DNA from 2 places in the Oleiphilus sp. HI0086 genome. Region 2 is predicted to be linked to the other one. Evidence: predicted binding sites of a transcription regulator. Region 2 holds the regulator's gene; the other holds the start of a gene.

Region 1 (4,397 bases), on a different contig from region 2:
GTCATTTGCGTATGGCAAAGACGATTTATACGCTTGGTGAATAGCCTGCGCGGTAGATAGCATGAAAAAGGATATATGAGGAAGAACCTTGCTTGGAATGAATAGAAATGTATTGGTTTTATTGTTATCTGGTGCGCTGGGCTTGTGTATTGCGCCAATGGTTGTGTTTATCGGTGGTTTGGTCGGGGCATCGCTTGCTCCTGATCCAGAACTTTCCACATTGCCTGTAGCGGGCATTGTTATTGGTACCGCCTGTGCCGTGATTCCGGTCTCGCGTCTAATGCAGCGTTTCGGTAGAAAAAAGATCTTTTTGGCTGCCTCCTTATATAGCGCTTTGGTATCATGTTTTGCTGCGATTTCTATATCTTATGAAAGTTTTTGGTTGTTTTGTTTGAGTACTGTATTGCTAGGTGGTGCCCTGGCCGTTATTCAGCAATATCGTTTTGCGGCAATGGAGAGTGTTGAGCCATATCTGGCACCAAAAGCTGCATCCTTCGTGTTGTTGGGTGGGCTTATTGCGGCGATACTAGGGCCAGAGCTGGCTCATCTGGGGAGGGCGTTGCATGAAGTGCCCTTTTCGGGCTCGTTTACTCTGCTTTCAATTCTTTGTTTATTAAGTGGTGTTGTTATGTTGTTTTTTCAGCCCGTTGTCGTGACAGGGGGTGAGGAAGAACTCGGCGGCCGTCCTTTAATTGATATCATGCATTCATCCTTATTTTGGGTGGCGGTGATGTCGGCAACCATAGGTTATGCGGTGATGAGTTATGTTATGACCGCTACGCCCGTCAGTATGCATGTCATGGAAGGGCATTCTTTAGAAGATACTAAATGGGTTATTCAGAGCCATATTCTTGCGATGTTCTTGCCTTCCTTAGTGAGTGGATATCTGATTTCAAAGTTTGGTGAATATCGCTTGATGCTGGCTGGTTTGGCAGCTTATACGGTGTGTTTGATGATAGCGCTTTCAGGTCAGAATGTGATGCATTATTGGCTTGGATTGGTGTTGCTAGGTATTGGTTGGAACTTTCTATTTGTCGCAGGTACGGTTTTGCTTCCTAAAGTGTACCAACCTGCCGAGAGGTATAAAGTACAGGGTTTTAATGACTTTTTTGTGTTTGTATTCCAGGCTGCGGCATCAATATCTAGTGGAGTAGTTATTTATAGTGTTGGCTGGAATAGCCTGCTTATCTACGCTATTCCGCTAATTTTGGTTCAGATGTTGGTGATCTTTATCTGGAGAATAGGTAAAAGTAAGGAGGGAGAGCTTGTCTAATTATCGCTTTAGTTTTCTTTTGCTTGGAGGTTTAAGTCTGGCTGGCTGCTCCAGCTTGCCGCCTGAACAACCTCAAAATATTTGTAAAATATTCGAAGAAAAGCCAGACTGGCATGATGCCGCGCTCGATGTACGGGAACGCTGGGGAGTCCCTGTTCACATTCCAATGGCCATAATGTATCAAGAGTCATCTTTTAAATACGATGCGGCACCGCCGATGGAGTACTTCCTTGGATTTATTCCTATCGGTCGAGCGAGCGATGCGTATGGTTATTCTCAGGCTAAGACTCCTGTTTGGGGAGAATATGTAGCTGACGCCGGGAGCACCTTTGCAGATCGCGATGATTTTGATGATGCGATTGATTTTGTCGGTTGGTATATGAATCGAAGTAGCAAGATAAACAAGGTTAGTAAATGGGATGCCTACGCACAATACCTAAATTATCACGAAGGGCATGGTGGTTATCGTAGAGCTAGTTATGAAAAAAAACCTTGGCTAAAAAAGGTAGCGAAGAAGGTTGAGGCTCGGGCTAAAAAATATAGTGAGCAATACTGGTCGTGTAAAGATGACTTAAATAGTGGGTGGTTTTAGACAAGATTGATAGGCATAAAAAAACCTCACAAATGCGAGGCTTTTTTATTATTACTTGCGAGTGCTAGATTAAGCTTGCTTACGACGAGCGAAACCTAGACCAGCCAAACCAAGACCTAGAAGAGCTAGAGTGCCTGGCTCTGCAACTGATACTTCGAATGACTGGTGGATGCCGTCACCGCGCGATTCTACGATTACGCCGTCAACATTTTTGTACTTCGTATATGGCTTGCTACCAACTAGAACGTTTGGTGTTGCATAGTTTTGGCCGATGAAGATGCCGAAGTCTTCAGTGCCTGGATCTGTTGTGTTGTCTTCCAGGTCAGCAAAAAGGCTTGAACCCAAGTTAAAGCGAGTAAGCTTTGTGTCTTTGTCAAGGTCAAAGGTAAACCCATCATAGCCATTGCTATTTGTTTTTGCAGTCCAGTTGATAGTATTGCCCCAGTTGCTTGTAGAGGTGTAGTCACTGCCGTCAAAGCTAATGGTTGTAGCTGTAGGAGAGCTGCCATTTACGACTTCGAAGCTACCAAACCATGTGGCGTTTGATGATACATTTGGGCTTCTCCAACGAACATTCCATTGATAGTCATTGCCTTCAGTTGTCCAAAGGTAATAACCGTTTCCTTGTGAGCCAAGGTTGATGTTTGTTGCGGACGTTTCACCAGTGTACTGAGGTGTTGCAAGAGCGCATACAGAGGTAACTGCTAAAGTTGCTGCTGCTAAAAGCTGCTTAAGTTTCATGTAATTTTCCTTATTTGTAATTAAATGACGACTACAAAATAGTCCGTTAATTATAACTGTTGTTCAAAGCATTAGTTGTGCCAATGATCCATAAAATATATATATAACAGTAGGATAAGTTATTTGATATTTTTCTTTCTATGGTTTTTTTGTTTATTGTGTAAAAAAAGCTGACAGTTATTTAAGTGTTCAGAAATGGGTGGCGTGTTACTATGTTTATCAGTGATTTAGAAGTTTATCGGCAGGTGTTGAGAGCGAATGCCAGCCCATCTATAAATAGGGTGAGATTAAATTGTGGCTCAGATAGAAATGAAATTACTATTGTTGATGTGTTTGCTGGGCCTGTTATCGGCCTGTTCAACAACGACGTCAGACGCGAGGCAATATTTAGTTAATGCGAGTAATGCTAAGATTTCATCTTCTGCCTTGCATGTTGATAGAAGTCAGTTGATTCTTGCGTCTCAAGAAGGTGGGGGGCTTTATGAGCTGCATCACTCGTCGCTTGAGGTCGGTCAAATGTTCGCGAATGTGGCCTCAAAGTTTGGGTTTAGAAAAGCTTCTCCAGAAGAAGCAACTTATGTGGCGAAGTTGATATCTGCCTTCCCTGATGGCGGTGCGTGTGAAGGGCTTGGTGATGCGGCAAGTGATGGTGCGTCTTATACGGCTTCAGTGCTGACTTTTGGTATTTTACCAGCATCGGGCTCTCACTGTTATTTGGTGGCTTTGGAGCTCTATGAACGTATCGGGGGGGAGTTGCTATTGGTGGGAGAGTTTTTTGCTAATAAGGGGCGTGTTGATGTTTATGCTGGGGCAAATGAAATCGAAAGTTACTCCTTAATTGTTACTCGACGTGATGAGGTCCTGGCTTTAGAAACGTCAATTGCAGCGCTTTTTCGTCAGATGATTCTGGATGGAGCATTCGAGTAATAGAGGGCCAAAACCTCAGCAGAAAACTTGAATGAAGGATATCGCCTTTATTGACATAATTATGCCATCTTATTTCAGTACTATCTCTTTTGAATTTGTTATAAAACTTAAGTAGAAGGGGAAATTTCTTCCTTTTTTAGCTACACTAGCGTTTACGCATAATTTTCGCTGGGTCTGGTGATCACGAGTTGTCAGGTCCTCAGTGTGTAAAATTAGTTCCATTGGTTATCCTACCGGTACAGTTTGGGGAAAAAATGACAACAGAAATATCCAAGATTATCTACACAAAAACAGATGAAGCGCCAGCACTGGCAACCTATTCCTTACTTCCTATACTCAACGCTTTCACTTCCGCCGCTGGCGTGTCCGTTGATGAGAGCGACATTTCTTTAGCTGCACGTATCTTGGCAGCCTTCCCCGAGAAACTGACTGAAGAGCAACGCGTACCAGACGCGTTAGCTGAGTTGGGCGAATTAACGCTACATCCGGAAGCCAATATTATTAAATTGCCGAATATCAGTGCATCAATTCCTCAGTTGAAAGAAGCAATTAAAGAGCTACAGGATCAGGGTTATGATATTCCTGAGTACCCCGACGAAGCTGGCAGCGAGCAAGAAACAGAGATTAAAGCAAAGTATGCCAAAGTGTTGGGTAGTGCGGTAAACCCTGTTCTGCGTGAAGGTAATTCAGATCGTCGCGCGCCACCTTCCGTTAAAGCCTATGCGCGTAAATATCCACACTCCATGGGTAAGTGGAGTCAGGCGTCACGTACACATGTTGCCCATATGCGTAGCGGCGACTTTTACGACCAAGAGCAGTCTACGGTAATTGAAAAAGCTGGCAATGTTCGTATTGAACTTGTTG
Region 2 (4,397 bases):
CTGATAAAGTTCAGTGCCTGTAGCAGATTCCCTTAAACTATCGCAAAAAGCAGTGTTGTTGAACTTCTCTGCAATTTGACTTAAAAGATCCAGGTGCTCGCTCGTCGCCTCGGAGGGGACAAGTAAAACGAAAAGAATATCAACGTCTTCGTTATCTATCGAGTCAAAAGGTATCTTTTTTTCAAGTGTAAATAGACAACCAATAACTTGTTTGCAGTTTTCCAGTCTGCTGTGGGGAATGGCAATTCCTTGCCCAACTCCCGTGCTTCCCAGTCGTTCACGAGAAATAAGGTTGTCAAATATTTCAGTTTCATCAAGATGAGGAAATTGTTTTGAGACCAGGTGTGCAGCCTGTTGAAGAACTTTTTTCTTGCTACCACCGGGCAAACCGCGTTGGGTTAGCTCCGGTGACAAGATGGCCTCGATAGTAATTTTATTTTCAGACATTTTTCGACTCTAAAGATCGCTAATAACTAGCGTGCTGCTGCGCCGTGTGCGCGGTCAACTTTCTTTTCCTTGTGCTTAAGAATTTGACGGTCTAGCTTATCAACTAGCTGGTCGATAGCGGCATACATGTCGTCGTTCTCGGCGTGGCCGTGGATATCTGCACCAGCGATATGTAGCGTTGATTCAGCAATATGTGCTTGTTTCGATACAGAAAGGGTTACCTGTACGTTGCTAATGCCGCCAATATGGCGCTCTAGCTTTTGCAATTTGGTTTTCACATATTCTTTAAGTGCATCAGTTAAATCTACATGATGGCCAGTGATATTTAATTGCATAGTATTCTCCTATCATCGTTATTTTTAGCGAGAGTTGAATATTGACTCACTTTTCGCTTATCAAATCAACTTGCTGCAGGCAGCAAGTTATCAAATATTGTATTAAACCAATCTTTTTCTTTCGTTCGATGGGGGGATCGACATCGCTTCGCGGTATTTTGCGATAGTGCGGCGGGCGACGTTAATTCCTTGCTCTTTCAACAAGTCGGCAATCTTGCTATCGCTAAGAGGTTTTTTAGGGTTTTCTGCTGATATTAACTTCTTAATAATTGCGCGAATCGCTGTTGACGAGCACTCTCCGCCAGTAGTTGTGCTGACGTGGCTTGAGAAAAAGTATTTGAGTTCAAATATGCCTCGTGGCGTATGCATGTACTTTTGTGTTGTCACACGAGATATGGTGGACTCATGCATTTCTACCGCTTCAGCAATATCATGTAAAATCAGCGGCTTCATCGCTTCATCACCATAGTCAAGGAAGCCTTGTTGGTGAGCTACTATCTTACTTGCCACTTTTAGAAGCGTCTCGTTACGACTTTGTAGGCTTTTAATAAACCACTTTGCTTCTTGAAGTTGATCCTTCATAAAGGTGTTGTCGTTACTGGAGTCAGCTCTCTTTATAAACGAAGCATAATTTGCATTGACCCTTATTTTTGGCGCAATCTCTGGGTTGAGCTCAACTTTCCAGCGTCCTTTTTCTTTCTTTACGACGACATCTGGCACAATGTACTCAGGCTCGGAAGAAGCAATGGATTCACCTGGTTTAGGGTTCAAAGACTGAATTAGAGAGATAACCTCTTTCAGTTCATGCTCTTTAAGGCGGCTGCGTCGCATTAGTTGAGCGTAGTCTCTTGATCCTAATAAGTTCAGGTAGTGGCTGATTACAAGCTTTGCTTGTGGTAGCCAGGGCGTATCTTTTGGTAGCTGGCGTAACTGTAGCAGCAAACAGTCGGGCAGGTCTTTGGCAAATACCCCAGGTGGATCAAAGTGCTGCACGCGTTTTAAGACGGCTTCAACTTCATCTAATTCAACCGGGTCTTCGTCATCTGAGTTGTGCAGCCCCTCGTGTATCTCTTCAACGGTATTCGTTAGGTAGCCGTCTGTATCAGTTGCGTCGATTAATGACATCGCAATGTATCGGTCGCGATCAGACATGGGGGTAAGGTTAAGTTGCCAATCTAGATGATCTGCAAGAGACTCGGTAGCAGCGTTTCTTTGTTCGAAGGCATTGTTGTCATCTTCGGGAGCGGGACCACTGGGCGCATTGTTTGTATATATGTCATCCCAAGCCGTATCAACAGGCAGATCTTCCGGTATAGTATCTGACCACTCTTCACTAGGCGTGTCGGCTTCATTGCTAGCAGGTGCTTCGCTCGAACTGGTGTCTGTACTACTGCTTTGTTGGTTGTCCTGAGAGGCGTACTCGTTGCCATCATTTTGATGACTTTCATTCTGATTTTCTTGTTTATCACTTGTATTTCCAGGCTCGTTGTTATCGTCCTGGAGTTCGAGCATAGGATTAGATTCCAATGCTTCTTGTATTTCGTTTTGAAGGTCAAGAGTCGACAATTGTAGCAAGCGGATTGCTTGCTGCAATTGAGGTGTCATTGTCAGTTGTTGACCGAGCTTTAATTGGAGAGAAACCTTCATGTTCATGAGGATGTCACCAACTTAAGACTTAAATTTTGAATCATGTATTGTCGCTTATTATATTTTGCGGAAATGGTCGCTGTGAATAAACGTATTTATATTTACTTCATTTACACAAGTGTAGTGCGAAGATAGCAAAGTGTGAAACAAATAAAAGTATATTTACGTTACCAGCCTACAAATAATTGTTTTAGATCAAGTTATCGTCTTGTTGACGTGAAAATTGCATGCTACTCATTTCTAAGCTGAAAGTCATGCTTAATTGTTTGTATATGCTGTTCGAATCGAATGCTATGAACTAGCCACTGGCTTATAATTTGAATTGATTGCCCAAGTAGACTTGTTTGACCTTTTCATTATTCAGAATGTCTTCAGCACTTCCTGAAGCAATGATATGGCCATCACCAACAATATAGGCTTTTTCACAAATATCCAGCGTTTCTCTAACGTTGTGATCGGTTATGAGTACGCCGATATTTTTACTTTTAAGGTGAGAGACGATTGACTTGATGTCGTTGACCGATATTGGGTCGACACCTGCGAAGGGCTCATCGAGTAGAATGAAGTCAGGCTCCATTGCTAAAGCTCTGGCTATTTCCACTCGCCTACGTTCACCGCCTGACAAGGCCATGCCAAGACTATCTTTGATGTGAGTGATGTGAAACTCTTCGAGTAAGGCTTCCATTCTTTGTCGCCTTTCGCTGCGAGAAAGATCTTTTCTAATCTCTAGTACCGCCAGGATATTGTCTCGAACACTTAACTTTCTAAATATTGAAGCTTCCTGGGGCAGGTAGCCGACACCGTTTCGTGCCCTATCATGCATAGCCATGGATGATAGGTCGGTATCATTAACTGATATCTTGCCTTTATCATGCTTAACCAGGCCTACAATCATATAGAAACAAGTGGTCTTACCAGCACCGTTAGGGCCGAGCAGCCCGATCACTTCACCGCTGTTGATAGTCAGGGAAACATCTTTAACTATTTGGCGTTTATCATAGGCCTTGGCTAGGTTTTCTGCTTTTAAAGTTTTCATTGTTGCTCAGGTCTATTGCTTTTGCTCGGCACCGGACTCGGCATTTGGAGCAGGTTCGAGTGGCAGTTTGTTTTCGTTTTCTGGAGAACCTTTTATTAGTGGCACTTCAGTATTTTCCGATGCGGTCTCGGCATTAGGGTAGTAATGAATTTTAACTCGAGACCCTTGGGTCTGATCTCCCTTGGCGCGTATAGCTCTTCGTACAATGTCGTACTCTATTTCTTCACCTGAAAAGGAGTTGTCTTGTTGTACTAACTTAGCTTGGCCGGAAAAACGTAACAAGTTGTCTTTTGCAATATAAGTAATAGAGCTGCCATAGCCATGAGTGTTCGGGCTATCGGCGCTTACTTGTTGTACAAAGTGTGCTGGCTGGCCAGAGGCCTGGATGGTTGTAATGCTGCGATTTGTCGCCTTTACAGAAATATTATCTGCTTCTAGGCGAGATAAACCTTGGGAGATTATGACATTGCCGGTATAGGTTGACGTGCCATTCTGGTCGTCAAGGCTAGCCTGGTCTGACTCTATGGATATTGGAAGTTTACTGCTCGGGTCGATTGCAAAACAAAAAGCAGGCAAAAGGGTTAACAGGGTGGCACGGAGCAAGCTATTTATTGAAGGCATACTGTCCTCTGACATTGCTAAGGAGTTCAATGCGTTTTTCATTAAGCCAGCCGTTTAAGCCGGTTGCTTGAATGACGCTTTGATCTTTCCTAATGGTAACGGCTTGGTTTGATGAGATAAAGGCCTGTTTTCGGTCTATCGATATTTGATCGCTTTCAATGCTCCATGTTTTATCGCTGGGGATAATCTGCTCGATGATGACATTTCCGGAAAGCATTAGTGTATCGCTGTCTGGCTGGATTTCACCATTGTTGGCACTAAGTTGAATTATTTCTCCCTGTTCATTTGAGAGTGTCGCCTCAATGTGCTCG

Evidence for each region. The regulator sigma-54, encoded in region 2, starts transcription at its own class of promoters, with help from an activator protein. The targets are predictions, from matches to a motif close to TGGCACNNNNNTTGCTNT.
Region 1: a site for sigma-54 is predicted at 2,672-2,689, ahead of A3756_RS27595 (PEP-CTERM sorting domain-containing protein). Genes of this name have one in related genera too.

What each region holds. Positions count from the first base shown of each region.
Region 1 is NZ_LWFZ01000593.1:3,855-8,251, forward strand. It holds gene A3756_RS07085 (MFS transporter) at 98-1,273, shown strand; gene A3756_RS07090 (hypothetical protein) at 1,266-1,865, shown strand; gene A3756_RS27595 (PEP-CTERM sorting domain-containing protein) at 1,935-2,606, opposite strand; gene A3756_RS07100 (hypothetical protein) at 2,901-3,533, shown strand; partial or broken gene A3756_RS07105 (NADP-dependent isocitrate dehydrogenase) at 3,788-4,397, shown strand, end outside.
Region 2 is NZ_LWFZ01000918.1:3,940-8,336, reverse strand. It holds gene ptsN (PTS IIA-like nitrogen regulatory protein PtsN) at 1-447, opposite strand, end outside; gene raiA (ribosome-associated translation inhibitor RaiA) at 474-782, opposite strand; gene A3756_RS16555 (RNA polymerase factor sigma-54) at 885-2,429, opposite strand; gene lptB (LPS export ABC transporter ATP-binding protein) at 2,740-3,465, opposite strand; gene lptA (lipopolysaccharide transport periplasmic protein LptA) at 3,478-4,086, opposite strand; gene lptC (LPS export ABC transporter periplasmic protein LptC) at 4,070-4,397, opposite strand, start outside.